2 regions of the Hydrogenophaga crocea genome follow, and region 1 is predicted to be linked to the other one. Evidence: predicted binding sites of a transcription regulator. Region 1 holds the regulator's gene; the other holds the start of a gene.
What was found. The regulator FNR, encoded in region 1, switches genes on or off when oxygen is low (the NO sensors DNR and NnrR bind a similar motif). The targets are predictions, from matches to a motif close to TTGATNNNNATCAA.
Positions count from the first base shown of each region.

Region 2: the regulator FNR is predicted to act here: its motif matches at 11,914-11,927, upstream of G9Q37_RS19370 (OmpW/AlkL family protein).

Region 1 covers NZ_CP049989.1:1,149,732-1,164,897, forward strand. Annotated here, with positions in the region: gene ccoO (cytochrome-c oxidase, cbb3-type subunit II) at 1-286, shown strand, start outside; gene G9Q37_RS05620 (cbb3-type cytochrome oxidase subunit 3) at 298-435, shown strand; gene ccoP (cytochrome-c oxidase, cbb3-type subunit III) at 448-1,356, shown strand; gene ccoG (cytochrome c oxidase accessory protein CcoG) at 1,364-2,824, shown strand; gene G9Q37_RS05635 (nitrogen fixation protein FixH) at 2,842-3,126, shown strand; gene G9Q37_RS05640 (hypothetical protein) at 3,129-3,368, shown strand; gene fnr (fumarate/nitrate reduction transcriptional regulator Fnr) at 3,353-4,072, opposite strand; gene hemN (oxygen-independent coproporphyrinogen III oxidase) at 4,210-5,589, shown strand; gene G9Q37_RS05655 (sulfite exporter TauE/SafE family protein) at 5,592-6,275, shown strand; gene G9Q37_RS05660 (DMT family transporter) at 6,279-7,217, opposite strand; gene aceA (isocitrate lyase) at 7,500-8,831, shown strand; gene G9Q37_RS05670 (hypothetical protein) at 8,946-9,527, shown strand; gene G9Q37_RS05675 (formylglycine-generating enzyme family protein) at 9,552-10,547, opposite strand; gene thrS (threonine--tRNA ligase) at 10,744-12,651, shown strand; gene infC (translation initiation factor IF-3) at 12,834-13,376, shown strand; gene rpmI (50S ribosomal protein L35) at 13,558-13,761, shown strand; gene rplT (50S ribosomal protein L20) at 13,799-14,161, shown strand; gene pheS (phenylalanine--tRNA ligase subunit alpha) at 14,268-15,166, shown strand, end outside.
Region 2 covers NZ_CP049989.1:4,070,015-4,085,180, forward strand. Annotated here, with positions in the region: gene mdeB (alpha-ketoglutarate dehydrogenase) at 89-2,656, shown strand; gene G9Q37_RS19315 (hypothetical protein) at 2,659-3,378, opposite strand; gene G9Q37_RS19320 (hypothetical protein) at 3,543-3,875, shown strand; gene G9Q37_RS19325 (hypothetical protein) at 3,911-4,771, opposite strand; gene G9Q37_RS19330 (hypothetical protein) at 4,808-5,596, opposite strand; gene G9Q37_RS19335 (hypothetical protein) at 5,711-6,091, opposite strand; gene G9Q37_RS19340 (MFS transporter) at 6,137-7,360, opposite strand; gene G9Q37_RS19345 (HAD-IIB family hydrolase) at 7,357-8,157, opposite strand; S-adenosyl-L-homocysteine riboswitch at 8,258-8,347, shown strand; gene ahcY (adenosylhomocysteinase) at 8,413-9,846, shown strand; gene G9Q37_RS19355 (TlyA family RNA methyltransferase) at 9,855-10,616, shown strand; gene metF (methylenetetrahydrofolate reductase [NAD(P)H]) at 10,613-11,443, shown strand; gene G9Q37_RS19365 (septal ring lytic transglycosylase RlpA family protein) at 11,448-11,867, shown strand; gene G9Q37_RS19370 (OmpW/AlkL family protein) at 11,996-12,604, shown strand; gene G9Q37_RS19375 (2Fe-2S iron-sulfur cluster-binding protein) at 12,642-13,748, opposite strand; gene paaD (1,2-phenylacetyl-CoA epoxidase subunit PaaD) at 13,751-14,272, opposite strand; gene paaC (1,2-phenylacetyl-CoA epoxidase subunit PaaC) at 14,277-15,116, opposite strand; gene paaB (1,2-phenylacetyl-CoA epoxidase subunit PaaB) at 15,113-15,166, opposite strand, start outside.

The sequences.
Region 1 (15,166 bases):
CCCCGACCTGGCGCGCGTGGGCGGCCGCTACAGCGACGAGTGGCACCGCATCCACCTGAACAACCCGCGCGATCTGGTGCCCGAGTCGAACATGCCGGCCTATTCCTGGCTCGACAAGAAGCCCGTGAAGGCCGACGGCCTGCCGCGCCGCATGGAAGTGCTGCGCAGCCTGGGCGCGCCCTACAGCGACGACGAGATCAAGGGCTCGGTGGAAGCCGTTCAGGGCAAGACCGAACTCGACGCCCTGGTGGCCTACCTGCAGGTGCTCGGCACCGCGATGAAGTGAGGGAGGCCGCCATGGACATCAACATCCTGCGCTCGCTGGTCACGGTGATCAGCCTGGGCGTGTTCGTGGGCATCGTGGCCTGGGCCTGGTCGCGCCGCAACCAGGCACGCTTCGACGAGGCCGCACGGCTGCCGTTCCAGGACGAATGAGAGAACAAGATCATGAGCGACTTCACTAGCGACTTCTGGCATCTCTACGTGGCCGGCCTCACGCTGGTCAGCATCATCGCCTGCGCCCTGCTGCTGTGGATCAGCGGCAAGGCCAAGGTCAAGGCGCACCAGGACAACACCACCGGTCACGTCTGGGACGAGGACCTGCGCGAGCTCAACAACCCGCTGCCCAAGTGGTGGGTCTACCTCTTCGTCATCACCGTGGTTTTTGCGCTGGCCTACGGCCTGCTGTATCCCATGTTCGGCCGCTACGCGGGCGTGCTGGGCTGGAGCTCGCAGGGCCAGCACACGGCCGAGGTGCAGCGCCAGCAGGCGGCCATCGCGCCCCTGTACGCCGAGTTCCGCGGCCAGCCCCCTGAAAAGCTCGCGGGCGACGCCAAGGCCATGGCCATCGGCGAGCGCCTGTTCATGAACAACTGCGCCCAGTGCCATGGCTCGGACGCGCGCGGCTCCAAGGGCTTCCCCAACCTCACTGACAGCGACTGGCTGCACGGCGGCGATCCCGCCACCATCACCAAGACCATCACCGAGGGCCGCCAGGCCATGATGCCGCCCATGGCCGCCGCCGTGGGCAGTGCCGAGGACGTGCGCAACCTCGCGCACTACGTGCTCAGCCTCTCGGGCAGCCCGCACGATGCGCTGCGCGCCTCGCAGGGCCAGGCCAAGTTCGCGGCCTGCGCCGCCTGCCACGGCGCCAACGGCAAGGGCAACACCGCGATCGGCGCGCCCAACCTCACCGACGACATCTGGCTGCACGGCTGGGGCGAAGAGGCGGTGGTGCGCGCGGTGACCAAGGGCATCAGCAACCACATGCCGGCGCAGAACCAGCTGCTCACGGCCGACCAGATCCACGTGCTGACCGCCTACGTCTGGGGCCTGTCGAACCGTCCTGCCCAGTGAGCGAGTCATGAGCCAGCCGGCCGACGCAGGCACCCCGCGCGTCATCCCCATCCAGCCCGTGCCCGCCACCCCGGGCGCGGGCGACGAGGAGGTGATGGTCTCGCTCTACGCCTCGCGCCAGAAGATCCATCCGCGCTCGGTGTCGGGCCTGTTCTCTAAGTGGCGCTGGGCCCTGGTCTGGGCCACGCAACTGCTCTTCTACGGCCTGCCCTGGCTGCAGTGGAACGGGCGCCAGGCCGTGCTGTTCGACCTCGAAGCGCGGCGCTTCTTCATCTTCCCGCTGGTGCTCTACCCGCAGGACTTCATCTACCTCACGGGGCTGCTGGTCATCTCGGCGCTCGCGCTGTTCCTGTTCACCGCGGTGGCCGGGCGCCTGTGGTGCGGCTACGCCTGCCCGCAGACGGTCTACACCGAGATGTTCCTGTGGATCGAGCGCCGCGTGGAAGGCGACCGCAGCGCGCGCCTGCGCCTGGACGCCGCGCCGCTGAGCGCGGGCAAAGTCGGCAAGAAGGCGCTCAAGCACGGGCTGTGGGCCGCGGTGGGCCTGTGGACCGGCTTCACCTTCGTCGGTTACTTCACGCCCATTCGCGAGCTCTCGGGGCTGGTTGCCACGTTCGCGCTCGGGCCCTGGCAGACCTTCTGGGTGCTGTTCTACGGTTTCGCCACCTATGGCAATGCCGGCTTCCTGCGCGAGCAGGTGTGCAAGTACATGTGCCCTTACGCGCGCTTCCAGAGCGCGATGTTCGACAAGGACACGATGATCGTGACCTACGACGCCCGGCGTGGCGAGCCGCGAGGCGCGCGCAGCAAGAAGGCCGATCCCCAGGCCCTGGGCCTGGGCGCCTGCGTGGACTGCACGCTGTGCGTGCAGGTCTGCCCCACGGGCATCGACATCCGCAAGGGCCTGCAGTACGAGTGCATCGGCTGCGGCGCGTGCATCGACGTGTGCGACGACGTGATGGACAAGGTGGGCTACCCGCGCGGCCTGATCCGTTACACCACCCAGAACGGACTCGCCCAGGGCTGGAGCCGTGCGCAGATGCTGCGCCGCGCGCTGCGCCCGCGCGTGCTGGTGTACGGCGGCATCCTGGCCGCGATCACGCTCGCGGTGCTCGGCAGCCTGGCGCTGCGTGTGCCGCTCAAGGTCGACGTGATCCGCGACCGCGGCGCGCTGGCGCGCGAGGTGGGGCAGGGCCGCATCGAGAATGTCTACCGGCTGCAGATCATGAACGCCACCGAAGTTCCTCAGACTTACCGGGTCCGGGTCGAAGGCCTGCCGGGCATCGAACTCGCGTCCGACGCGCTGGTGCATGTCGACCCGGCCGAGGTGCGCTCGGTGGCCGCGCGGGTGCAGTTGCCGCCGGGCGCGGCCGGCAGCGGCTCGCACCCCATCGTCTTCGACGTGAGCGCGCCGCAGGAGGCCGGCCTGCAGGTGCGCGAGAAGACCACCTTCCTCGTGCCCCGCTGAATGTCCAGGAGAAAACCATGAACGCCGAATCGAACCCTGTCACCCACCCCGTGCCCTGGTGGCGCGTGGGCCCCATGTGGCTGGTCGTGGGCGGGCCGCTGGCCGTGGTGGTGGCGGCCATCGCCACCGCCGTCATCGCCGTCCACGGCGCCGACCCCGTGATCGACAAGGGCGAGTACGAGGCCACGCTGCAGCAGGCCCGTGCGCTGCAGGGCGCCGAGCGCGAAGCAGCGCTCATCAAGCTGCAACCCGCGCACCAGGCGCGCAACCACGCCGCCTCCCCGGTGGCACGGGAGCCCTGAGCATGAACGTGCGGCGCTCGATGGCGGTGGCCTGGCCGGCCTTCCTGCTGGCCGGGGTGCTCGAGATGCTGGTGTTCGCCCTGGTCGACCCGGGCCAGCTGCACTGGCACGGCCAGGCGCTGGAGTGGTCGCGCGCCGCGGTCTACACGGTGAGCTTTTTTGTTTTCTGGGCCGTCATCGCGGTCGCGGGAGCGCTCACCGCGGTGCTGGTCGCACCGGCCGAGGATCAGCCGCAGGTCTGAGGGTTCACGATGCGCCGCAGCGCCTCGGTGTCCTTGATGTGCACGTAGCGCTGCTTGACCTCGATCACGCCGTCGTCGACGAACTTCGAGAACGTGCGGCTGACGGTTTCGAGCTTCATGCCCAGGTAGCTGCCGATCTCCTCGCGCGTCATGCGCAGGTTGAACTCGGACGGCGAAAAACCGCGCGCCTGCAGGCGCTGCACCAGGTTGAGCAGGAAGGCCGCGAGGCGCTCCTCGGCGCGCATGCTGCCCAGCAGCAGCATCACGCTGTGGTCCCGCACGATCTCGCGGCTCATGATGCGGTGCACGTGGTGCTGCAGCGTGGTGAACTCGCGCGACAGCGCCTCGACCTCGTCGAAGGGCATCACACAGACCTCGGCGTCTTCGAGCGCCACGGCGTCGCACGAGTGGCGGTCGTTGACGATGCCGTCGAGGCCGATGATCTCGCCCGCCATCTGAAAGCCCGTGACCTGGTCGCGGCCGTCGGGGCTGGTGACGCGGGTCTTGAAGAAGCCCGAGCGCACGGCATAGAGCGAGGTGAAGCTGTCGCCCGCGGAGAACAGCGCATCGCCGCGCTTGATGCGCTTGCGCGTGGAGACGAGGTGGTCGAGCTTGTCCATCTCGTCGGGGTTGAGACCCATGGGCAGGCACAACTCGCGCAGATTGCAGCCCGAACAGGCCACTTTGATGCGATGGACGTCCATAAGCATGTGATGATTTCCCTCAACAAGCCCGAGCATACCCCTAGAGACACCGTTTCGGCGCGTGCGATTGACGCGGATCAAACCTTCCCCACAGGCCCTGGGGCACAGTGGGCCCGTCTACATCACCAAAGTCTTCCGTGAGCCACGCCATTTCCGACGACCTGCTCAAGCGCTACGACGTGCCGGGGCCTCGCTACACCTCGTACCCCACGGCCGACCGTTTCGTCGAAGCCTTCACCGAGCAGGACTACCGCCAGGCCCTGGAGCAGCGCCGCGCGGGCTCGCTCGCGCTGCCGCTGTCGGTCTACGTGCACGTGCCTTTCTGCGAATCGGTTTGTTACTACTGCGCCTGCAACAAGGTCATCACCAAACACCATTCGCGCGGCGCCGAGTACCTGCGCCACCTCTCGCGCGAGCTCGAGCTGCAGATCGAGCACCTGGGCTCGGGGCAGTCGGTGTCCCAGCTGCACCTGGGCGGCGGCACACCCACCTTTCTGTCCGACGCCGAGCTCGAAGACCTGATGGCCATGCTCAAGCGCCACTTCCGGCTGGTGCCGGGCGGTGAGTACTCGATCGAGGTCGATCCGCGCACCGTGAACGCCACGCGCCTGCAGACGCTGCAGCGCCTGGGTTTCAACCGCCTGAGCTTCGGCGTGCAGGACTTCGACCCCGCGGTGCAGAAGGCCGTGCACCGCATCCAGCCCGCCTCGCAGGTGTTCGAGCTCATGGCCGCGGCGCGCCGCATCGGCTTCGAATCCGTGAACGTGGACCTGATCTACGGCCTGCCCCTGCAGACGCCCGAGTCGTTCAGGCGCACGCTGGCGCAGCTCGCCGAACTGCGGCCCGACCGCGTGGCCCTGTATGGCTACGCGCACCTGCCTGCGCGCTTCAAGCCGCAGCGGCGCATCGTGTCGGCCGAACTGCCCGGTGCGGCCGACAAGCTCGCCATGCTCTCGGCCTCGCTCGACGCACTCGGCGAGGCGGGCTACGTTTACGTGGGCATGGACCACTTCGCGCTGCCCGACGACGCGCTGGCCGTGGCCAAGCGCCAGGGCCGGCTGCACCGCAACTTCCAGGGCTACAGCACCCAGCCCGACTGCGACCTGATCGCGCTCGGCGTGTCGGCCATCGGCCGCGTGGGCGCGACCTACAGCCAGAACGCCAAGACGCTCGACGAGTACGTGGACCTGCTCGACCAGGGGCGGCTGCCCATCGTGCGCGGCCTCGCGCTCTCGCGCGACGACCTCATGCGCCGCGCGGTCATCATGTCCATCATGTGCCAGGGCGTGCTGTTGTACGAATCCATCGACCAGGGCCACCTGGTGGACAGCCGCCGCTACTTCGCGCGCGAGCTCGAGCAGCTCGAGGACTTCGCCGAACAGGGCCTGGTGCGCATCGACGACGCCGGCGTGCACGTGACCGAGCGCGGTTGGTACCTGGTGCGCGCGATCGCGATGGTCTTCGACCGCCACCTGCAGGTGGACCAGGACCGGGCCCGGTTCTCGCGCATCCTCTGACCATGACGGGTTCGTTGGCCATCACCGCACTGTTCATGGGCCTCGTGGGCGGACCCCACTGCGTGGCCATGTGCGGCGCGGCCTGCGCCGGCATTTCGCGCGCCGCGGCGCCGCGCAGCACGCAGGCCCTGCTGGCCTTCCAGGGCAGCCGGATCGCGGGTTATGCGCTCATGGGCGCCCTCGCGGGCGGCTCGGTGCAGGGCCTGGCCTGGGTGGGCGAGCACAGCGCCGCGCTGCGCCCGGTGTGGACCATGTTCCATGTGGCGGCCCTGCTGCTGGGCGCCGTGCTGCTGTGGCAGGCGCGCCAGCCGGCCTGGGTCGACCGGCTCGGGCAGGGCGTATGGCGCAAGGCGCGCCCGGCCATGGCCGCGCTCGGGCCGCGCGCGCCCTTCGTGCTCGGGTTCGGCTGGGCGCTCATGCCATGCGGCCTGCTGTATTCGGCGCTGCTGGTGGCGGCGTTGAGTGCCAATGCCCTCGAAGGTGCGGGCGTGATGGCGCTGTTCGCGCTCGGCACCTCGGTGTCGCTGCTGGCCGGGCCCTGGCTGTTGCTGCGCCTGGGCGAGTGGCGCAGCGGCGGCATGGGCATACGCCTCGCCGGGCTGGTGCTCATGCTGGCCTCGGGCTGGGCGCTGTGGATGGGCATCACCCAGCCGAGCGGCCTGTGGTGCGCGCCCGGGGCGGCCTGAGGCTCAGCGCGGCGCGCGCGAGGGCAGGGTGGCCAGCAGCAGCCCGAGCAGCGCGATGCCGAAGGCCAGCAACTGCAGCGGTGTGAGCCGCTCGCCCATGAACAGCACACCGATGAGCGCGGCGCTGATCGGCAGCATCACGGTGAACACGCCGGCCTGCGAGGCCGGCACGGTCTTGAGGCCGGTCATCCAGAGCCACACCGTCCACACGCTGGCCGCCAGGCCATAGAACACCAGCAGCAGCCACACGGGCGCCGCCACGGCGCTGAAGTCGAACGCGAGCGCGGCCCAGAGCCCCATGGGGGTGACCAGCGCCAGGCCCCAGAGGTTGATCAGCGCCGAGATGCGCTTGGGCCCCAGGCCCTCGGTGAGGCGTTTGCCGATCACCACGTAAGAGGCCTCGCACACCACCGCCGCGAACACCAGCAGGTTGCCCCACAGGGCACGGCCGCCGTCCACCGCCGCGCCCGCGCCGCCCTTGTCGAGCGAGAACAAGCCGATGCCCAGCGCCGCGCAGGCGATGCCCGCGGTGGTGCGCCGCCCGATGCGCTCGCGCAGGAAGATCCAACTCAGGATCGCAACCACCGCCGGGATGGACGACATCACCACGCCCGCGGCGACCGCGGTGGTCATGCTCACGCCGAACAGCATGCAGACCGAAAACAGGAAGTTGCCCAGGAAGGATTCGAGGAACAGCAGCGCTCGCGTGCGCGGGGTGATTGGCGGTTCGTCGGCGGGTTTGCGCAGCCAGTGCGCCATGGCCACGGCGCCGATGCCAAAGCGCAACCAGGCGAGCAGGAACACGGGGAACACGGCCACCAGGGGCTTGGACAGCGCGACGTAGCTGCCCACGAGCGCCATGCTCAGACCCAGGCTGGCGTAGGCCGTGGCGCGGTGAAGGGAGGTCACAGAGGGAGTGGCTTGCACGGAGGAGGTGCGCATGATGCCTCAGGCCGGGCACGGGCTTTCGCGATGAGGAATCTGCTTTTCATATCGTGAAGCGGGTTCATGCTGCGCCGCGCAAAAATTTCTTGATATGGGAGATGGAATTCCGCATTGAAAAATCGAACTTGTTTGCCATTGATTTTCAACGAAAAAATATTTGTCTTATATAAGACACAAGAGCTCTCGCGGGTCTTCTATAAGACATACAGTGGTGGCACAGGCACCGCCCTTGCATCCCGCAGCGAGGCCTCCGTTTTCACCAACCCAAGGAGAGTTTCCATGCCCCAATCCCTCACCGAGCAGCTCAGCCGCGCTCAGCAGATCGAAGCCCTGGAGAAAGACTGGGCGACGAACCCCCGTTGGAAAGGCATCAAGCGCGGCTACAGCGCCGCCGATGTTGTGCGCCTGCGCGGCAGCATGAGCATCGAGCACACGCTGGCCAAGCGCGGCGCCGAGAAGCTGTGGGAAAAGATCAACGGTGGTGCCAAGAAGGGCTACGTGAACGCCTTCGGCGCCATCACCGCTGGCCAGGCCATGCAGCAGGCCAAGGCCGGCCTGGAAGCCGTGTACCTCTCGGGCTGGCAGGTGGCCGCCGATGGCAACACCAGCGAAACCATGTACCCCGACCAGTCGCTCTACGCGTACGACTCGGTGCCGACCATGGTCCGCCGCATCAACAACACCTTCAAGCGCGCCGACGAGATCCAGTGGAGCCGCGGCATCGAGCCGGGCAGCGCCGAGTTCATCGACTACTTCCTGCCCATCGTGGCCGACGCGGAAGCCGGCTTCGGCGGCGTGCTCAACGCCTTCGAGCTCATGAAGAACATGATCGCCGCCGGTGCCGCGGGCGTGCACTTCGAAGACCAGCTGGCGGCCGTGAAGAAGTGCGGCCACATGGGCGGCAAGGTGCTCGTGCCCACGCAAGAAGCCATCGAAAAGCTGATCGCCGCGCGTTTCGCCGCCGACGTGATGGGTGTGTCCACCATCGTGCTGGCCCGCACCGACGCCGAGGCCGCCAACCTGATCACCAGCGACCACGACGCCAACGACAAGCCCTTCCTCACCGGCGAGCGCACGCAGGAAGGCTTCTACCGCGTGAAGAACGGCCTCGAGCAGGCCATCAGCCGCGGTGTGGCCTACGCGCCCTACGCCGACCTGGTGTGGTGCGAAACCGGCACGCCCGACCTGGGCTTCGCGCGCGAGTTCGCGCAGGCCGTGCACGCCAAGAGCCCGGGCAAGCTGCTGAGCTACAACTGCTCGCCCTCGTTCAACTGGAAGAAGAACCTCGACGACAAGACCATCGCCAAGTTCCAGGACGAGCTGTCGGCGCTGGGCTACAAGTACCAGTTCATCACGCTGGCCGGCATCCACATCAACTGGTTCAACACCTTCCAGTTCGCCCACGCCTACGCCCGCGGCGAAGGCATGAAGCACTACACCGAGATGGTGCAGGAGCCCGAATTCAAGGCGCGCGAGCAGGGCTACACCTTCGTGTCGCACCAGCAGGAAGTGGGCGCGGGTTACTTCGACGACGTGACCACCGTGATCCAGGGCGGCTCGTCGAGCGTGAAAGCGCTGACCGGCTCGACCGAGGAAGAGCAGTTCCACTGAGCCGGATCCATCGGATTCCGAGGAGACAAAGCCGCCCTTCGGGGCGGCTTTTTTTGGGCGGGCGAAACAACTGCGAACACCCGTTCGGCCCGCGAACGGGCAGACTCGCGCCCCATGAAACTGCTGCCCTTTGCCCTTACCCTGAGCGCCCTGGCCTTCGTCCCTTTGGCGGCCGTGGCGCAAACCGCAGTCCCGGCCGCGAAGCCCGCTGCGTCCAAACCCGCCAAACCGCCGCTCGCGCGCTCGGCCGCCAAGGCGGTCGAAGAAATGACGCCGATCGAAGAGGACAGTTCGGTCACGCTCAGCGAGGCGGATCTGGCCATCGCCCAGCGCGTGTACGTGGGCAAGATGCCCTGCGAGCTCGGCGCCTCGGTGCAGGTGACGCCGGCCAAGCGGGCCGGCTTTTTCGTGGTGCAGGTGAGCGGCGGCAGCGGTGGCCGCTTCTACATGCACCCGGTGGAAAGCCGCACCGGCGCCATCCGGCTCGAAGACCCCAAGCGCGGTGCGCTCTGGCTGCAGCTGGGCAACAAGTCCATGCTCATGAGCCAGAAGCTCGGCCGCCGCGTGGCCGACGAGTGCATGAGCCCCGAGCAGGTGGTGTTCGCGGGCGAGCTCAAGAAGAACCCGCCCAAGAGCCTGCTCGAGCCGCTCGACCCGCCGGCGGCAGCGCCCGAGGTCAAGGTCGGCGCGCAGTAAGGGCCGAGGCCCTCAATCCCGCGATCAGTGGGGCGCTGGCTGTTCGCGCACCAGCCGGATGCCCACGAGCGGGTAGCGCGTCTGCACCGTGTTCCAGTTGCGGAAGGCGCAGCGCGTGTAGAGCGGCCAGGTGTGCCACGAACCGCCGCGGCGCACTTTCACATTGCCGTCCGCCGGGCCGGCGGGGTCGTTGGTGGGCGAGCGCGCGTAATAGTCTTCGCCATACCAGTCGGACACCCATTCCCACACGTTGCCATGCATGTCGTGCAGTCCGAAGGCGTTGGGCGCGAACGAGCCCACGGGCGCGGTGAAGGCGTGGCCGTCGCGGCCGGGCAGGGCGCGTTCGCGCCAGGTCGGCCAGTTCGCGGCGGCGTCCTGATCGAAGGTGTTGCCCGCGCGGAGCAGGCCTTCGGGTTCGTTGCCGTGCTGGTAGCGCCCCTTGCTGCCGGCGCGGCAGGCGTACTCCCATTCGGCCTCGGTGGGCAGGCGGTAGGTGCGGCCGTCCTGGGCCGAGAGCCAGCGCGCCAGGGCCATGGCGTCGTTCCAGGTCACGTTGACCACCGGGTGGTCGTCGCCTTGGGGAAAGCCGGGGTTCTGCCACGAGTAGCGCGGCTGGCGGCCTTCGAAGGCGTCGCGCCGGGCGGTGGTGGCCGGGTCGTAGCCGGGGTTGTAGCCGTAGCCACCGGTGCCATCGGCGATCGACTCGGGCACGTGGCCCGATCGCTGCAGGAAGGCGCGGAACTGCCCCACCGTCACCTCGTGCCGGCTCATCTCGAAGGCGCGCGTGATGCGCACGCGGTGCACGGGGGCTTCGTCGGTCAGTCCCTCGAAGCGCGAGCGCTCCAGGCCGGGGTAGGCGGCGGCGAGCGTGTCCACGGGCTCGTCGCTGCCCATGTCGAACGTGCCGGCGGGCACGGTCACGAAGGCGATGCCCAGCGGGCCGGTGGGGGCGGGCGCCTGTGCGCAGGCGCTCAGGAGCGTGGCGAGGACCAAGGCCAGCGAGGCGGTGCGCAGCGTCATGCGCGGAGTTTGTGGGACAATTCCCGTCTTTCGCAATCAGCAAGAACGAGAAAGGCATGTCGGTTATGACACCGCGAACTCAGGAGATCTTCTCCGTGGCCCTTTGAGGCCAGCAGTTCGCGCCTGCCCGATCCCCTCCCTTCTCCCCCACGAAAGCGCGGCCCCTGCCGCGCTTTTGTTTTTCCGGACCCGCACCATGCCCCAGATCACGCTTCCCGACGGTTCGCAACGCAGCTTTCCCGCCCCGGTCACCGTGGCCGACGTGGCCGCGTCGATCGGCGCCGGCCTGGCCAAGGCCGCGCTCGGCGGCAAGGTGGACGGCAAGCTGGTCGACACCAGCTTCACCATCGACCGCGATGCATCGCTGGCCATCGTGACCGCCAAGGACGCCGATGGCCTGGAGATGATCCGCCACTCCACGGCCCACCTGCTGGCCTATGCCGTCAAAGAGCTCTACCCCGACGCCCAGGTGACCATCGGCCCGGTGATCGACAACGGCTTCTACTACGACTTCTCGTACAAGCGCCCCTTCACGCCCGAGGACCTGGCCGCGATCGAAAAGCGCATGGCCGAACTCGCCGCCAAGGACGAGAAGGTCGAGCGCCGCGTGCTGCCGCGCGACGAGGCCGTGGCGCACTTCAAGGCCCTGGGCGAGCACTACAAGGCAGAGATCATCGCGAGCATTCCGGCCAACGAAGACGTGAGCCTGTACCGCGAGGGCGGCTTCGAAGACCTGTGCCGCGGCCCCCACGTGCCCAGCACGGGCAAGCTCAAGCACTTCAAGCTCATGAAGGTGGCCGGCGCCTACTGGCGCGGCGACCACCGCAACGAGATGCTGCAACGCATCTACGGCACGGCCTGGGCCAGCAAGGAAGACCTGCAGCAGTACCTGACCATGCTCGAGGAGGCCGAGAAGCGCGACCACCGCAAGCTCGGCCGCGAACTCGATCTGTTTCACCTCGACGAGCACTCGCCGGGCACGGTGTTCTGGCACCCCAAGGGCTGGGCGATCTGGCAGGAGGTGGAGCAGTACATGCGCCGCGTGTACCGCGACAACGGCTACCAGGAGGTCAAGGGCCCGCAGATTCTCGACAAATCGCTGTGGGAAAAGACCGGCCACTGGGACAAGTACCGCGAGAACATGTTCACCACGGAATCGGAGAAGCGCGAGTACGCGCTCAAGCCGATGAACTGTCCGGGCCACATCCTCATCTACAAGCAGGGCATCAAGAGCTACCGCGATCTGCCACTGCGCTACGGCGAGTTCGGCGCCTGCCACCGCAACGAGCCCACGGGCGGCCTGCACGGCATCATGCGTGTGCGCGGCTTCACCCAGGACGACGGCCACATCTTCTGCACCGAGGACATGATCCAGTCCGAGGTGACGGCCTTCACCGCGCTGCTGCAGAAGGTCTACAAGGACTTCGGCTTCACCGAAATCCTCTACAAGCTCTCGACGCGTCCTGAGAAGCGCATCGGCACCGAGGAGAGCTGGGACCGCGCCGAAGCCGCGCTGGCCGAGGGCCTGCGCGCGTCGGGCTGCGAGTTCGAGTACCTGCCGGGCGAGGGCGCCTTCTACGGGCCCAAGATCGAGTACACGCTGAAGGACGCGCTGGGACGACAGTGGCAGTGCGGCACGATCCAGGTTGACCCCAACCTGCCCGAGCGCCTCGACGCCGAGTTCGTGGGCGAAGACGGCTCGCGCCACCGGCCCATCATGCTGCACCGCGCCATCGTGGGCAGCCTCGAGCGTTTCATCGGCATCCTGATCGAGCAGCACGCCGGGGCGCTGCCGGCCTGGCTCGCTCCGGTGCAGGTGGCGGTGCTCAACATCACGGATTCGCAGGCGGATTACTGTCGTGACGTCGCGAAAGCTCTGCAGAATCAAGGGCTTAGGGTCACGACCGACCTGCGCAACGAGAAAATTACGTATAAAATCCGGGAGCACGCGTTGCAAAAGCTGCCTTTCATTGCCGTTGTGGGCGACAAGGAGAAGGCTGCTGGTGCGGTGGCGGTGCGGGCCCGGGGCAACAAAGACCTCGGGGTCATGCCCCTGGAGGCTTTCTCCGAACTGGTGGCCAACACGGTGTCCTCCAAGGCCTGAGCGCAAAGCCGCTCGCGCCCGGGCACCGACCCGCAGTCGCCGCGCTCGACGCGTACACCCCGCGGCCGCAAGGCCGCTTTTGATTCCATCAACCGCCCCTTTCCAAGGAAGCAACCATCGCTACCAACTTTCGCGACCGCCGCCAGCGTGAAGAACGTGCGCACCGCCTGAACCGGGAAATCATGGCCCCCGAGGTCCGCCTCAACGGCCCCGAAAACGAGCCGCTGGGCATCGTGAGCTTGCAAGAGGCCCTTCGCATGGCCGGCGAGCTCGACGTCGATCTCGTGGAGATCGCGGCCACGGCCAATCCGCCGGTGTGCCGCCTGATGGACTACGGCAAGTTCAAGTACCAGGAACAGAAGAAGGCGGCCGAAGCGAAAGCCAAGCAGACGGTCATCGAGATCAAGGAAATCAAGTTCCGCCCTGGCACCGACGACGGCGACTACAACATCAAGATGCGCAACATCCGGCGCTTTCTCGATGAGGGCGACAAGTGCAAGATCACGCTGCGTTTCCGCGGCCGCGAGATCACGCACCAGGAACTGGGTCTGGCGCTGCTGGACCGCATCCGCAACGACCTCGGCGACACGATCGTGGTGGAGCAATTCCCCAAGCTCGAAGGCCGGCAGATGATCATGATGATCGCGCCGAGCCGCAAGAAGGCGGGCGGACAGAACAAACCGGCCGAGGCGGCAACGCCCGCGGCTACCCCTTCGGCGGCCTGAGCCGGCGAAGCATCCGATTGATCGGTCGAGGTTGGTCCCTCGGCCGATCGAGGCGCCCGCCGCAAGGTGAGCGCCGAACGCCACCCCGCAAGGGGCGGTGACAAAAGTGGCTCGGGGCCCATCAAGACCGCGGTTCGTTGCCGCGGGCGCCTCACGAGCACAAATCAAAAGGAGCATTCCAATGCCCAAGATGAAGACCAAGAGCAGCGCGAAGAAGCGTTTTCGCGTTCGTCCCGGTGGCACCGTCAAGCGCGGTCAAGCCTTCAAGCGTCACATCCTGACCAAGAAGACCACCAAGAACAAGCGCCACCTGCGGGGTGCGGTGAATGTGCATGAGACCAACATGGGTCACATGGCGCAGATGCTGCCTTTCGCCGGGCTGTAAGGCTGGCTTGTAATCACGACGAACAAGGAGAAGCAACATGCCTCGCGTCAAACGTGGTGTCACGGCTCGCGCCCGACACAAGAAAGTTCTGGCCCTCGCCAAAGGTTTCCGCGGCCGCCGCGGTAACGTCTTCCGCATCGCCAAACAGGCGGTGATGAAGGCCGGCCAGTACGCCTACCGCGACCGCCGCACCAAGAAACGTGTGTTCCGCCAACTGTGGATCGCCCGTATCAACGCCGGTGCACGCGCCAACGGCCTGACGTACAGCCAGTTCGCCAACGGTCTGAAGAAGGCCCAGATCGAGATCGACCGCAAGGTCCTCGCCGACCTGGCCGTCAACGATCCCGCGGCTTTCGGCAGCATCGTGGAGCAGGTCAAAGCCAAGCTGGCCAACGCTTGATCCCCGGCCGGGCGGCTTGTCCGCCCGCGGCCGTTCGAAAGGGTTGAGGCTTGAGGGGTCACCCGCCGGCTTCAGCCCTTTTTTCATTGCATCGGACACCCATCGCATGAACGAGTTGGACTCCCTGGTTCACAGCGCGCGCGCCGAATTCGCGCAGGCCGCCACGCCGGCCGAGCTGGAGAACGCCAAGGCCCGTTACCTCGGCAAGGCCGGCCGCATCACCGAGCTCATGAAGGGCATGGGGGCGCTGTCGGTCGACGAGAAGAAGACGCGCGGTGCCGCGATCAACGTCGCCAAGCAGGCCGTCGAGGCCGCACTCACCGAGCGCCGCCAGGCCCTGGCCGACGCCGAACTGCAGGCCCAGCTCAAGGCCGAAGCGCTGGACGTGAGTCTGCCGGGCCGCCAGCGCGGCGCGGGCGGGCTGCACCCGGTGAGCCTCACGCTCGAACGCATCGAGGCCATCTTCGGCTCCATGGGCTTCGAGGTCGCCGACGGCCCCGAGATCGAGTCCGACTGGTTCAACTTCACCGCCTTGAACACGCCCGAGGACCACCCGGCGCGTTCCATGCACGACACCTTCTACGTCGAAGGCGGTTCGGCCAAGGCGCCCAACCTGCTGCGCACGCACACCAGTCCGATGCAGATCCGCCACGCGGTGCAGCACGTCAAGCGCCACCGCGCGGCGCTCGACGCGGGGCAGGGCATGCCCGAGATCCGCGTGATCGCGCCGGGCCGCACCTACCGCGTCGACAGCGACGCCACGCACTCGCCCATGTTCCATCAGTGCGAAGGCCTGTGGATCGGCGAGAACGTGAGCTTCAAGGACCTCAAGGTCGTCTTCACCGATTTCTGCCGCACCTTCTTCGAGAGCGAAGACCTGGTGCTGCGCTTCCGCCCGAGCTTCTTCCCGTTCACCGAGCCCAGCGCCGAGATCGACATCCAGTTCCAGAGCGGCCCGCTGGCCGGGCGCTGGCTCGAGGTGGCGGGCTCGGGCCAGGTGCACCC
Region 2 (15,166 bases), 1.6 Mb from region 1:
AAGGTCGCAGCATTATGTGCTGCTGATTTGCCCTGTGGCGACCGTTTCGGCAGCACATGCCGCGCGCCCGCGCCTACAGTGCGCGGCCATGAGCCCGTCCGAACACCTGTCGCCCGACCCCGATCCCCAGGAAACCGCCGAATGGCAAGACGCGTTCCGGGCCCTGCTGCAGGCCCACGGCCCCACGCGCGCCCGCCAGCTGCTGGACGCGCTGGTGGCCACCGCGGGGGCCGGGCGCGTGGGCTGGCGGCCCAGCCTCAACACGCCCTACGTGAACACCATCGCCGCCGAGCAGCAGCCGGTGTTCCCGGGCGATCTCGCGATCGAGGAGCGGCTGGCTTCGCTGATGCGCTGGAACGCGCTGGCCATGGTGGTGCGCGCCAACCAGGCCTACGGTGAACTGGGTGGCCACATCGCGAGCTACGCGAGCGCGGCCGACCTGTTCGAGACCGGCTTCAACCACTTCTTCCACGGCCGCACCAATGCGCACGGCGGCGACTTGGTGTTCTTCCAGCCCCACAGCGCGCCCGGCGTGTACGCCCGCGCCTTCCTCGAAGGCCGGCTCAGCGAGCGGGACCTGCTGCACTACCGCCAGGAGATCGTGGCGCCCGCGCAGGGCGCGCGTGGCCTCTCGAGCTACCCGCACCCCTGGCTCATGCCCAACTTCTGGCAGTTCCCCACGGGCTCCATGGGCATCGGGCCGATCAGCTCGATCTACCACGCGCGCTTCATGCGGTACCTCACCCACCGCGGCCTGCTCGACTGCGGCGGCCGCACGGTGTGGGGCGTGTTCGGCGACGGCGAGATGGACGAGCCCGAGAGCATGAGCGCGCTCACGCTGGCCGCGCGCGAGAAGCTCGACAACCTGGTGTGGGTGGTCAACTGCAACCTGCAGCGGCTCGACGGCCCGGTGCGCGGCAACCACCGCATCATCGACGAGCTCGAACGCCTGTTCGCGGGCGCGGGCTGGAACGTGATCAAGCTGCTCTGGGGCAGCGACTGGGACGGCCTGTTCGCGCGCGACCACAGCGGCGCGCTGGTGCGCGCGCTCGGCGACACCGTGGATGGTCAGATGCAGACCTTCGCGGCCAAGGACGGCCGCTACAACCGCGAGAACTTCTTCGGCCAGAACCCCGCGCTGGCGGCGCTGGTGCAAGGCCTCACCGACGAGCAGATCGACCGCCTCAAGCGCGGCGGCCACGACCTGGTGAAGATCCACGCGGCCTATGCCGCAGCCCTGGCGCACCGCGGCCAGCCCACGGTGATCCTCGCGCACACCAAGAAGGGCTATGGCATGGGCGCGGCGGGCCAGGGCCGCATGACCACGCACAGCCAGAAGAAGCTCGACGCCGACGAACTGCTGGCCTTCCGCGACCGCTTCCAGCTGCCGCTGAGCGACGAGCAGGCCACCGGCCTGGCCTTCCTCAAGCCGGCCGAGGACAGCGCCGAGATGCGCTACCTGCGCGAACGCCGCGCCGCGCTCGGCGGCCCGCTGCCGCGCCGCGAATCGGCCTGCGCGGTGCTGCCCGTGCCCGCGCTCGACGGCTATGCCGGCTTCGCGCTGCAGGCCGACGGCAAGGCCATGAGCACCACCATGGCCTTCGTGCGCCTGCTCGGCAACCTGCTCAAGGACCGCACGCTGGGCCCGCGCATCGTGCCCATCGTGGCCGACGAGGCGCGCACCTTCGGCATGGCCAACCTGTTCAAGCAGGTGGGCATCTACAGCAGCGTGGGCCAGCGCTACGCGCCCGAAGACATCGGCTCGGTGCTGAGCTACCGCGAGGCGCTCGACGGCCAGATCCTCGAAGAGGGCATCAGCGAAGCGGGCGCGCTCGCGAGCTGGACCGCCGCGGCCACGAGCTACAGCGTGCACGGCCTGGCCATGCTGCCCTTCTACATCTACTACTCGATGTTCGGCTTCCAGCGCGTGGGCGATGCCATCTGGGCCGCGGCCGACCAGCGCGCGCGGGGCTTTCTCATCGGCGCCACCTCGGGCCGCACCACGCTCGGTGGCGAAGGCCTGCAACACCAGGACGGCAGCAGCCACCTGGTGGCCGCAACCATTCCCAACTGCAAGGCCTACGACCCCGCGTTCGCGGGCGAGATGGCCCTCATCGTCGACGCCGGCATGCGCGAGATGCTGGTGGACCAGCGCGACGTCTTCTACTACGTGACGCTCATGAACGAGAACTACGCCCAGCCCGACCTGCCGATCGCCGCGCACACGGGCGTGCTCAAAGGCGCTTACCGCTTTGCGAGCCTCGGCCCCGAGGGAGGCGAGCCGGTCACGCTCATGGGCTCGGGCGCGATCTTCACCGAGGTGCAGCGCGCTGCCGAGGTGCTGGCCGCCGAAGGCTGGCGCGTGCACCTGTGCAGCGTCACGAGCTGGAGCGAGCTGGCGCGCGATGCGCAGGCCGCCGAAGCCGAGGGCCGCACGCCCTGGTTGCACACCCTGCTGGCCGACACCGCGGGCCCGGTGATCGCCGCGAGCGACTACGTGCGCGCCGTGCCCGAAGCCTTGCGCGCCTGGCTGCCGCCGGACCGGCGCTACCGCTGCATGGGCACCGACGGCTTCGGCCGCAGCGACACGCGGGCCGCCTTGCGCGGCTACTTCGGCGTGGACGCGGCGCACATCGCGGCCGAGGCGCGTCGCTGAGCTCAGTCCTCGTTGCTGTTGATGAGGTGCTTCTTTTCTTCGCTGGGGCGCCTCGTCGTCTTGAAGAAGCGCGATGCGAGGTCTGAGCGGTCGGTGCTGGGGCGCGCCGCGTCGAGCGGCCGGTAACCGGCTTGATGCGTGCGCACCGCGGACAGGTTGAGGTTGAGCAGGGAGTGGGGGCGCGGCAAGGGAATGTCGGTGGCGGGCGCGCCGATCAGGGCCTCCTGGCTGGGGGCGGATGGGAAGACCGCTTGGGGTGACGCCTCGCGGCTGGACGACTGCAGGCTCACCGCCTGGTCGTCGAGGGGCTCAGGGCGCGCTTCATCGATCGCCACGCGCAACCGGTGCACGCAGGCGCGCAGTGCCTCGGTATCCGCGACCCCGCCTTGCTTGTCGGGGTTGTGGGCCAGATCGCAGAGCGCGCGGCCCGCCGCCCGGAGTGCCGGGGAGCCCTCGCTGGTGAACTGGAGGCCCAGTGCGTACAGGAAGTCCGTCATCGCACTCGCTGCGGCGGTGGCCGTGGCGCGGGGCGTGATGCCCTTCTGGGTGGACACATGTGCCACCCCGTCCACGACCTTGAGGTAAAGGACCTTGCGCGTGGGCCCTGGCTGTCCCCACCGCTTCAGCGACTGCAGGTAGTCATCGAGTGGCGCGACGTTGTCGATCGCGGGTGTGCTGTGGTGGGCGACGGCGGCGTACTTGAGTTGAGAGGTTCTTTCCATGGTCGTGCGGTAAGGGGTTGATGGCGGGGCGGCGGTGTGTGACAGCACGTGTGAAGGGGATGGGTGGGGTGGGTGGTTGCGTGCCGGGCGGGGTTCCGGCACGCCGTCGCCGAGGGCGGTGCGAAGCGCGCGATGATTCGCGTCTCGCCCGGCCCCGCCACCGCATGCCCCACCAGACCATCCACATCCACCCCGAGGCCCCCGCCAAGCCCGCGCTGGGCGCGCCTTGCAACGGCTGCGGCGTGTGCTGCCTGGCCGAGCCCTGCCCCCTGGGGCGCGTGATCTCGCGCAAGCGCGTCGGCGCCTGCGACGCGCTGCGCTGGGACGGCGCTGCGGCGCAGTACCGCTGTGGCGCGATCACCGATGCCGCGGGCGTGCTGGGCCCGCGCTGGGCCTGGGCCGCGCCGCTGCTGCGGCGACTGGCCAGGCGCTGGATCGCCGCGGGAGCGGGGTGCGATGCCAGCCTCGAGGCACAAGCGCCTGCGGGACCGCGCTGAGGCGCGCAGCGGGGCGATCGGGCGGCGCCCGCCGCTCATTGCGGTTCGGGCGGCTGGTCGGCGTTGCGGTCGGCCGAGCCCGGCGGCGTGCGCGGTGTGGTCCTGGCCGTGGACGCCCTGAGCGGCTGCGGCACGGGCTGTGGCCTCAGCGGCCGCGGGCTGTGGGGCGTTTGGCCCGTGAACGCCGTCTTGCGTTCCGGCGGCGTGGCGCCGGGCTCCTCGGTGCGGGGCAGCGCAAGGCGCGGCACGACCACTGGCCACGCCGGGGGCGCGGGCACGGTGGTCGGGACGTCGGCGACCATGGTGTCGCGCGGCGACGGCCGCTCGATCTCCTCGGGGCGCGGGTGCCCCACCTCTTTGGGCGGCAGGTGGCCGATGTCTGGCGCCGTGATGTGGTCGGTGAGTGTGGGCGGGCTGACGGGATGGTCGGCGTCGTGCAACACCTTCAGCGCCTCGCACAGGCTGTCGACCGGAAACTGGTTCTTGTGGCCCTTCGCGGTCAGGCACAGCTGCCGCAGATCCTCGCAGGCCTGCTCCACGAGCGCATTGCCACCGTGCTTGCGCCGGTAGACGGCAATGAGCTGCTGCAGCTGGCCCATGCCCGCTTCGCTTTGCAGCAGCGCGTCGCCGCCCGCGAGGTCGAGGACGAGGACGCGGGGCGTCTTGACATGCCCCTTGATCTTCAGCACGGCCTGGCCGTCCGCATCGGGTCTGACGTACAGGGCTTTGGGATGCCGCTCGAAATCGATGTGCTTGCGGACCATGCGGTCGCGCTTGGCCACCACCACCTGGTACATCGGCCCCACCGTGCGTTGCTCGGGGTCGGCGGCCTCGCGGGCCATGACCTCGGCGAGCGTGAGCAGCGGCCGGGGCGATTTGTGCGATTTGTGAATCATGGGATCGGCTCGATGGTGCAAGGCATGTGGGCCGTGTCACTGGGGGGCCGGGGCGTTGCTCTCGGGGCCGCCGCCACTGCCGGGTTGTGGCCTTGGCGCAGACCGCTCGTGGGTCTTCGACCGGCGCGACAGCGCGGTGACCCGGGGTGTCGAGCGCTGCTCCCCTCCCTCGTCGCGCCTTGAAGCGCGCCGATCGGTCAGTGACGCGGGCGTGCGGGCCAGGTGCGCCACGGCCAGCGGGGGCACGCGCGGAGGCGATGCGGGCACTTCCTCGATGGTTGGCAAGGGGTTCTGGAAGTTCATCGACTGGGGGCGCGTGAACTCGGGGGGGGTGGCCTGCAGACCAACAGCCAGCTCTTCGTCGGCGGCCGTGAGCTCCAGCAGGAGCCGGAGCAGGTTGCGGTTGCATGGCAGGCCGCTGCGCTGCACGTCGTTGCGGTTGCACAGGGTGTTCAGCTCGCGGCAGGCGGCAGCGACCTTGGCATTGCCCCGGTGCTTGTGGGGGTAGGTGGTGTAGAGGCTGCGCATCTGAACCAGGGCCCAGGTGCGCGCGGTCCAGTCCTTGGTGCGCTGGTCATTGATGCGCAGCAATCCGGCCGAGGGCCCCAGGCCCATGAAGGCGACGCCTTCGTGCCAGCGCCGGAAGAGCACCGGCGCGTCCGACGATGCGGTGGTTGCAGGCGGCTGCGCTTTCAGCGCGTTGCTGACCGTTTCGGTCAAGGGGCCGGCGTCGTACTGGTCTTCTTCCGCGGCGACCGTGGCTGCGTACGAGGCGGGCTTTTGGGCGTAGCGGGATGAGGCCGGCGACAGCGTGGTCTTGTTCATGGGGCGTGCTCCGATGCGGCAGGGGGTTGACCAGGACGGCCTTGTGTCGTCTCCCCCGTTGGCACGGTTCCCCAGAGCATCGGGTCAGAGCCCGCATGAAATCGAATCTTGTTGCTATCTTGATAGAAGCAACGCCGCCCCCACCGCCAACACCCCCACCGCCGCGATCAACACCCGCGTGCGCACCCGCAGCAGCTGCACCGCCTCCACCAGGCGTGCGTTCTGCTCGGCGAGCTCGCTCAGCGTCTGCGCCATTTGCTGTTGAACGGCGGCCTGCTGGTCGATGAGCTGGCGCGCCTCGATCAGGCGGTTGCGCAGCTCGCCCAGGGTCGGGGGTTCGGCGGCCGGGTCGAGCGGCGGGCCCGCAGGCACCGGCGTGGCCGGGGCCTTGTTCTTGTCGAGCAGCTTGCGCGCGGCGTTGAGCACCTTGGGGGCGTGCTCGATCACGTCACCCCAGGGGATGATCTTGAGCGCGGCGATCCAGGGAATGGCCATGGGCGGTGTCCTCGTGTGAATGGACGTGGGACGCCGCCCCGCCGCTCAGGGTTCCCGGCGCCGCAGCAACCATACCCCGAGCGCCGCCACCCCCACCAGCAGCGCCGGAAAACCCAGCGTGGGCGACCACTGCAGCGCCGCGCCGCCCAGGGCCGGTGCGAGCACGCCGCCCAGGGTATAGCTCATCACCAGCACCGCGGTGCTGTTGACCAGGGTGATGCCCTGCTCGCGCGAGCCGATGTCGATCATGGCGAGCGTGTAGAGGCAGCCGCCCGCGCCGCCCCACACGAAGGCCACGGGCGCGGCGAGCCAAGGCGTGCCGGCCACGAAAGGAATGAGCAGCGTGCCGCCGAGCGTGATGGCCGCGCACACGCGCATGAGCGTGAGGCGCGTGCTGCGCGCGTCGCCCCAGCGGGCCTTGGGGTGGTGCGCCATGCGGTCGGCCAGCACGCCCGCGGGCAGCATCATGAGCGCGCTGCCCAGGCCGCTGGCCGACACCAGCAGCGCGGCCGCCACCGCGCCCAGGCCCAGGGCCAGGCCGTAGAGCGGCAGGATGGACGTGAGCCCGCTCTCGAAGAAGCCGCCCACGAAGCCCACGGTCATGATCAGCGGGTGCGCGGCGAGCGCGTGCCACACGCCACGCAGGCCCACGCGGGCCTCGTGCGCGTCGGCCGCGGGCGGCACGCGGGGCGTGAGCAGGCTCCAGCCCAGGCCCACCGCCATGAAGCCGAACGCGGCCCACACCGCGGCCTCGCTCTGCGGGCCGACCCAGGCCAGCACCAGCGGCCCGAGCACGAAGGTGATGCCCACCAGGGTTTCGAACAGGCCCACGTAGCGGCCGCGCTGCGCGGGTGGCGCGAACTCGGCCACCAGGGCCTCGGCCAGCACCCAGCGCAGGCCCGAGGCCATGCCCGCGGCGATCTTGAGCGCGAACCACAGCGGCAGGGCGTCCGACAGCGCGAAGCCGATGGTGGCCACGGTGGGGATCAGCGCCGACAGCCACAGCGTGGGCCGGCGGCCCAGGCGCTGCGTGACGGCCGAGGCAAAGGGCACCATGAGCAGGATGCCGAGCCAGCCGCTGGCCGCGAACACGCCCGCGAGCGCGGTGGACACGCCGCCGTCCTTGAGACGCAGCAGCAGCAGGGGCGTGAGCATGAAGTAGCCCACGAGCTCGAAGAAGGTGGCGCCGAAGACGGCGGTGAGGCCCAGGCGCGCGTGCGCGGGCGGCGCGGCGGGCAGGCCCCGCGCCGGCAGCGGGTGCTCGCTCATGGCGCGGCCTGCGCGGCGAGCACGGCGTCCACCACGTCGGCGAAGCCCGCGCCGCGTTCGCGCGGTGCCACGTGGCGCGGGTGGTGGCTGAGTTGCGGCCAGAAGCGCGCCACGTTGGCCACGCCCACGCTGTGCGGGAAGCGCGCGAACATGACGGCGTCGTTGGTGGAGTCGCCCACGTACACCCAGTGCGCGATCTCGTCGTCGAGCGATCGGCCCAGGCGCTCGCGCACGATCCAGCGCGCGCCGCTGAGCTTGTCGTGCGCGCCGATCCAGGCGTTGATGTGGATGGAGCTCACGGTGGCCGTGAGCCCCAGGCCACGCAGGATGGCGACCACGCGCGCGATGTCGGCCTCGCCCAGGTGGGCGTGCTCGCTGTGGTCGATCGCGATGTCGGTCTCGCGGCCCGCGCTGTCGGTGGCCAGGCGCGCGTGCGGCAGCTCGGCGAGCACACGCGCGGCCGCGGCCTGCAGCCGCTCGGCGTTCTGCCGGCGGGTGGCCGCGTCCTGCGCATAGGTCTTGTGCAGCCGGCCCTTGTCGTTCCACAGCGCCACGGCGCCGTTCTCGGCCACGATGGCGTCGATCGGCCAGGCCAGGGCGAAGGGCTCGCTCCAGCCCGCGGGGCGGCCCGTGACCGCGAACACCGGCAGCCCGGCGGCGCGCAGGCGCTGCAGCGCGGCCTCGGCCTCTGGCGCGAGCGCGCCGTCGGCCGTGAGCGTGTCGTCGATGTCGGTGAGCACGCCGTGGATGCGCGCGCGCTCGGCCAGGGGCCAGTGGGCCAGGGGGGTGGGCTGCATGGGGGCGGCAGTGTCGCACAGCGCGCCATACCCCCTCGCGCCCGTCGCCTGTGTGCGATCTGTTGCACCCGTGCGGCGGCGGCTTGGATAGAATTCCGCCCCATCCGAGGAGCGTTGCAGCGCCCCACCCGCACCGAGCGGGCCGCGGGCGTGAGGCTCGGACCCCTGTTTGCAACGACGCTCATCCACTGCACGTGTGATGGGCTTTTTCATCCGCCCCCGCCGTGCCGTGCTTCCACCTCACAGGAGCGCCACATGAATGCACGAGTGAACCCCGTCAGCGCCGATAGCGCCATTGCCGACATCAACCTGGCCGATTGGGGCCGCAAAGAGATCCGCATCGCCGAAACCGAGATGCCCGGCCTCATGGCCATCCGCGAGGAATACGCGGAGAAGCAGCCCCTCAAGGGCGCGCGCATCACCGGTTCGCTGCACATGACCATCCAGACCGCGGTGCTCATCGAGACGCTGCAGGCGCTGGGCGCCGACGTGCGCTGGGCCTCGTGCAACATCTTCTCCACCCAGGACCACGCCGCCGCCGCCATCGCGGCCAACGGCACGCCGGTGTTCGCCATCAAGGGCGAGACCCTGGTCGACTACTGGGACTACACCCACCGCATCTTCGATTTCGGCCCCAAGGGCACGCCGGGCGAAGGCCCCAACATGATCCTCGACGACGGCGGTGACGCCACGCTGCTCATGCACCTGGGCAAGCGCGCCGAGAAGGATCCCTCGGTGCTGGCCAACCCCGGCAGCGAAGAAGAGCGCATCCTGTTCGCGGCTATCAAGGCCAAGCTCGCGCAAGACAGCACCTGGTACAGCCGCAAGAGCGCCGAGATCATCGGCGTGACCGAAGAGACCACCACGGGCGTGCACCGCCTGAAGGAAATGTCGGCCAAGGGCACGCTGATGTTCCGCGCCATCAACGTCAACGACTCGGTCACCAAGAGCAAGTTCGACAACCTCTACGGCTGCCGCGAGTCGCTGGTCGACGGCATCAAGCGCGCCACCGACGTGATGATCGCCGGCAAGGTCGCCGTGGTCTGCGGCTACGGCGACGTGGGCAAGGGCTCGGCCCAGGCGCTGCGCGCGCTGTCGGCCCAGGTTTGGGTGACCGAGATCGACCCCATCAACGCCCTGCAGGCCGCGATGGAAGGCTACAAGGTCGTGACCATGGAGTACGCCGCCGACAAGGCCGACATCTTCGTGACCACCACCGGCAACCGCGACGTCATCACCTACGCGCACATGGCCGCCATGAAAGACCAGGCCATCGTCTGCAACATCGGTCACTTCGACAACGAGATCCAGGTGGCGCAGCTCGAAGAGAAGTGCCAGTGGGAAGAGATCAAGCCGCAGGTCGACCACGTGATCTTCCCCGACGGCAAGAAGATCATCCTGCTCGCCAAGGGCCGCCTGGTGAACCTGGGCTGCGGCACCGGCCACCCGAGCTTCGTGATGTCCTCGAGCTTCGCGAACCAGACCATCGCGCAGATCGAGCTGTTCGCCCACAAGGAGGCCTACGACATCGGCAAGGTCTACGTGCTGCCCAAGCACCTCGACGAGAAGGTGGCCCGCCTGCACCTGAAGAAGGTCGGCGCCATGCTCACCGAGCTGACCGACGATCAGGCCGCCTACATCGGCGTGCCCAAGCAAGGCCCCTACAAGCCCGACACGTACCGCTATTGATCGCGGCCGTGCGTGCCGACCAGTTGCTGGTCGAGCGCGGACTCGCGGCGTCGCGCTCGCAGGCCCAGCGGCTGATCGCCGCGGGCGTGCGCTGGCGGCTCGGGGCGGGGCAGGCCTGGAGGCCCGTCGCCAAGAACGGCGAGGTGCTGTCTCCGCTGGCCGAGCTGGAACTGTCCGACGCCGCCGAGGCGCGCTACGTGTCGCGCGGCGGCTTGAAGCTCGAAGGCGCGCTTGCGCACACGGGCTTTGCGGTACAGGGCCTGCGCGCGCTCGACGTGGGCCAGAGCACCGGCGGCTTCACCGACTGCCTGCTGCAGCGCGGTGCCGCGCAGGTGGTGGGCGTGGACGTGGGCAGCGGCCAGCTGCATGCGCGCCTGCGCAGCGACCCGCGCGTGATCGCGCTCGAACACACGAACGCGCGCGAGCTCGACGCCGACGCACTGCGCGCGGCCGGCGCCGAGCCGCCGTTCGACCTGATCGTGGGCGACCTGTCGTTCATTTCGCAGACGCTGGTGTGGCCGGCGCTGCTGCCGCTGCTGAAAGCGGGCGGCCACGGACTGGTGCTGGTCAAGCCGCAGTTCGAGCTGCAGCCTGGCGACATCGGCAAGGGCGGGCTCGTGAAAGACGCGGCCAGCCACGCCCGCGTGCGCACGCGCATCACCGACGCGCTGCAAGGCCTGGGCCTGCAGCTGCTCGACTATTTCGACAGCGCCATCGCCGGTGGCGATGGCAACCGCGAGTTCTTCGTCTTCATTCGGAAACCGGCATGAACCTGCCCATCAGTTTCGAGTTCTTCCCGCCCAAGACGCCCGAAGGCGCCGAGAAGCTGCGCGCCGTGCGCCAGCAGCTCTATGTGCGCCAGCCGCTGTTCTGCTCCGTCACCTATGGCGCGGGCGGTTCGACGCAAGAGGGCACCTTCGGCACCGTGCGCGAGATCCTCGCCGAGGGCGTGGACGCGGCCTCGCACTTCTCGTGCATCGGCGCCACGCGCGCCTCGGTGCGCGCGCAGCTCGCGCAGCTCAAGGCCATGGGCGTGAAGCGCCTGGTGGCGCTGCGCGGCGACCTGCCCAGCGGCTACGGCCTGGGCGGTGAGTTCCAGTACGCGAGCGATCTCGTGGCCTTCATCCGCGCCGAGACCGGCGAGGACTTCCACATCGAGGTCGCGGCTTACCCCGAGGTGCACCCGCAGGCCAAGTCGCCCGAGGCCGACCTCAAGGCCTACGTGACCAAGGTGAAGGCCGGTGCGCACTCGGCGATCACGCAGTACTTCTACAACAGCGACGCGTATTTCCGCTTCGTCGACGACGCGCACCGCCTGGGCGCCGAGGTGCCGGTGGTGCCGGGCATCATGCCCATCACGAGTTCGGCGCAGCTGCTGCGCTTCTCCGACGCCTGCGGCGCCGAGATCCCGCGCTGGATCCGGCTGCGCCTGCAGGCCTACGGCGACGACACCGCGTCCATCAAGGCCTTCGGCCTCGACGTCGTGACCGACCTCTGCGACCAGCTGCGCAACGCGGGCGTGCCGGGGCTGCACTTCTACACCATGAACCAGAGCGTGGCCACGCTCGAGATCCTGCGCCGCCTCGACGGCCACTGACGCCATGGCCTTGCAACGCCTGCTCTCGCTCGTGCTGGTCGCTGCGCTGGCCGGGTGCGCGACCGGCCCCGCGCCGCGCGACGCGGGCGGTGCACCGGCCGTGGCGGTCGACGAGGCCGAGGTGATCGAGCGCGGCATGGCCTCGTGGTACGGCGACCGCCACCACGGCCGCCGCACCGCGAACGGCGAGGCCTTCGACATGAATGCGCTCACCGCGGCGCACCGCACGCTGCCCTTCGGCACGCGCGTGCGCGTGCTCAACCCGGGCAATGGCGCGTCGGTGGTGGTGCGCATCAACGACCGCGGCCCTTATGCGCAGGGCCGCATCATCGACTTGAGCCGCGCCGCGGCCGAGCGTCTGGGCCTGCTGCGCGAGGGCGTGGGCGCGGTCGTGCTGTTGGCCGTGGACGACGCGCGGCCTTGACCTGCGTCAAACGCCTGCTGCGCTGCAGCAGGCCGCGTCCGCGGCCTTGATCTGACGCAAATCCGCGCCAGCGGGGGACTTCTGTAATGCGTGTGGGGACTGTTCCCCGGCATCGCAAACAGACGACCATGAAACTGCATCACATCGCCGCGGCCGTGGCGGTCACGGCTGGCCTCTTCGCCTCCAGCGCCGCCCTGGCGCAGGACTTCAAGGAAGGCACCGTGCTCGTGCGCGCACGCGCCGTGCACCTGGACAGCGCCAACAAGGACAGCACCGGCCTGGGCCTGTCGATCGACAACAAGTGGCTGCCCGAGGTGGACTTCAGCTACTTCTTCTCGCCCAACATCGCGGCCGAACTGATCCTGACCGTGCCGCAGAAGCAGCACGTGTATTCGAACGGCGCCGAGATCGGCACGCTCAAGCACCTGCCGCCCACGCTCACGCTGCAGTACCACTTCCACACCGACAGCGGCATCAAGCCCTACGTGGGCGCGGGCCTGAACTACACGCGCTTCAGCTCGGTGAACCTGCTGGGCGGCGTGGCCGACATCGACCGCAACAGCTGGGGCCCGGCGCTGCAGGTGGGCGTGGACATCCCGCTGGCGAAGAACCTCTACCTCAACGTCGATGTGAAAAAGGCCTACATCAAGACCGACGTGAGCGCCGGCGGCGCAAAGGTCGGCAGCTTCAAGGTCGACCCGCTGCTCGTGGGCGTGGGCCTGGGCTGGCGCTTCTGAGGCCCGATGCCGCCGGGCCCCGGCCCGGCGGTGTGCGTTAACGCTCGTCGTAGCTCACCACGAGCGTGTCGCTCGTGGGCCGGGCCTGGCAGCTCAGCACGAAGCCCTGGTCGGTCTCCCAGGGTTCGAGCGTGAAGTTCTTGTCCATGGCCACGCTGCCCTGCATGACCTTGGCGCGGCAGGTGCAGCACACGCCGCCGCGGCACGACCAGGGCAGGTCGAGCCCGGCCTCGAGCGCCACGTCGAGCACGTGCTGGTCGCGGCCCATGCGCAGCGCGTGCGGCTTGCCGTCGAGCACCACGGTGAGGGCCACCTCGCCGGCGCTGGCGTCCACGTGGCCGAGCTGCACCTGGGCGCGCTGCGCGCGCGGCAGGGCGTCGAGCGCGGGCGAGCTGAAGCGCTCGGTGTGGATGCGCTCGGGCTTCACGCCCGCGCCGAGCAGGGCCTGCTCTGTGGCCTCGATCATGGCCTCGGGGCCGCAGATGAAGACCTCGTCCATGCTGGGCACGGGCAGCAGCGCCGCGATCAGCGCGCGTACCTTCTCGCCATCGATGCGGCCCTCGAGCAGCGGCACCTCCTGCGCCTGGCGCGAGAGGATGTGGACCAGCGTGAGCCGGTCGCGGAAGCGGTCCTTGAGGTCTTGCAGCGCCTCGTTGAACATCACGCTGGCCATGCGGCGGTTGCCGTAGACCAGGGTGAACTTGGCCGTGGGCGATTCTTCGAGCGTGCTGGTCATGATGGACAGGATGGGCGTGATGCCCGAGCCCGCCGCGAAGCCCACGCGGTGGATCGCGCGCGGGCGGTGCACGGTGAAGCGGCCATCGGGCGGCATGGCCAGCAGCGTGTCGCCGGCCTTGAGCTGCGTGGCCGCCCAGTTGCTGAACACGCCGCCTTCGACCGGGCGGATGCCCAGCGTGAGCTCGCCCTTGTGCGTGTACACGCTGCGCGGGCTGCTGATGGAGTAGCTGCGACGCACGTCCTGGCCGCCGATGAGGGCGCGCAGCGTGAGGAACTGGCCCGGCTCGAACGCAAAGGCGCTGCGCTGTTCGGGCGGCACGGCCAGCGTGACGGCCACCGAACCCGCGGCCTCGGGGCTCACGCGCGCGACGGGCAGTTCGACGAATCCGCGGGGGCTGGTGCTCATGGTCAGTAGGGCTTGAAGAGGTCGAAGGGTTCGAGGCAGTCGAGGCAGCGGTAGAGCGCCTTGCATGCGGTCGAGCCGAAGGGCGAGGTTTCGGTGGTGTGGGTGGAGCCGCAGCGCGGGCAGGGCACGGGCTGCGTCGCGGCGCGGCGCGCGAAGGTGACCACCTTGTCGCTGCCGTGCGCGGCGCGGCCGTTGGGCGGCGCGATGCCATAGGCGCGCAGCTTCTCGCGCGCTTCGGGCGTCATCCAGTCGGTGGTCCAGGCCGGCGCGAGCTGCGTGACCACGCGCGCTTCGAGGCCGGCCGCGGTGAGCGCGGCGCGGATGTCGTCCTCGATCTGCCCCATGGCCGGGCAGCCGCTGTAGGTGGGCGTGATCACCACCTCGGTGACGCCGTCGGCACCGCTGCGCACCTCGCGCAGGATGCCGAGTTCGCTCAGGCTCACCACCGGGATCTCGGGATCGCTCAGGGGCGCGATGGCCGCGCGAACGGCGTCCAGCGGGTCGGTGCGCAGCGCCGGGTTCATGGCCTCACCACACGGCCGCGGGGTGCTCGCGCGCCAGGCCCTGCATCTCGGCGAGCACGAAGCCCATGTGCTCGGAGTGCACGCCGTGTCGGCCCTGCGTCACGTAGCCGCCGTCGGCGGGCCGCTTGAGCGTGGCCTCGGCCACGGCCTCGTCGACCAGGGCGTCCCAGGCCGGCTTGAGCGCCGCGAGCGCCACGCCGGTGCCGTTGGCCACGGCCGCGGCTTCGGCGGCGTCGCCGATCCAGAATTCCTGCGTGTAGGGCAGCAGGTGGTTGAGCGCGGCCTGCGCGCGCGCGCGGCTGTCGTCGGTGCCGTCGCCCAGGCGCACCAGCCAGTCGCCCGCGTGGCGCAGGTGGTAGCGCACCTCCTTGAGCGATTTGGCCGCGATGCCCGCGAGCTGCGCGTCGGCGCTGTGCTGCAGGCGTTCCCACCACAGCGCCATGAGCGCGGCGTAGAGGAAATTGCGCACCGTGGTGGTGGCGAAGTCGCGGTCTTGCCGCGCGGGGCCCGCGAGCGGGCCGTGGTGCGGCAGTTCGAGCAGCGTGAAGTTGCGGAACTCGTGCGCACCGCGGAAGTACGCAAGCGTGTCTTCGCTGACGCCACCGTCCACGCGTGCGCCCTGCAGGTGTGCGAAGCGCTGCGCCTGCTGCGGGTCGGCGTTGATCTGCGCGGCCGCGTGCTGGTAGAGCAGCCGCGCCTGGCCCAGGTGGTCGAGCGCGTGGTTGGCGAGCGCGAGGTCCTCTTCGAGGATGGGGCCGTGGCCCGCCCACTCGGCGTTGCGCTGGCCGAGCAGCAGCGCGTTGTCGGCCAGGTGCAGCAGGTGATCGACCGGCGCGGCGCTCACATGTGCCCCACTTTCTCGGGGATCTCGTAGAAGGTGGGGTGGCGGTAGAT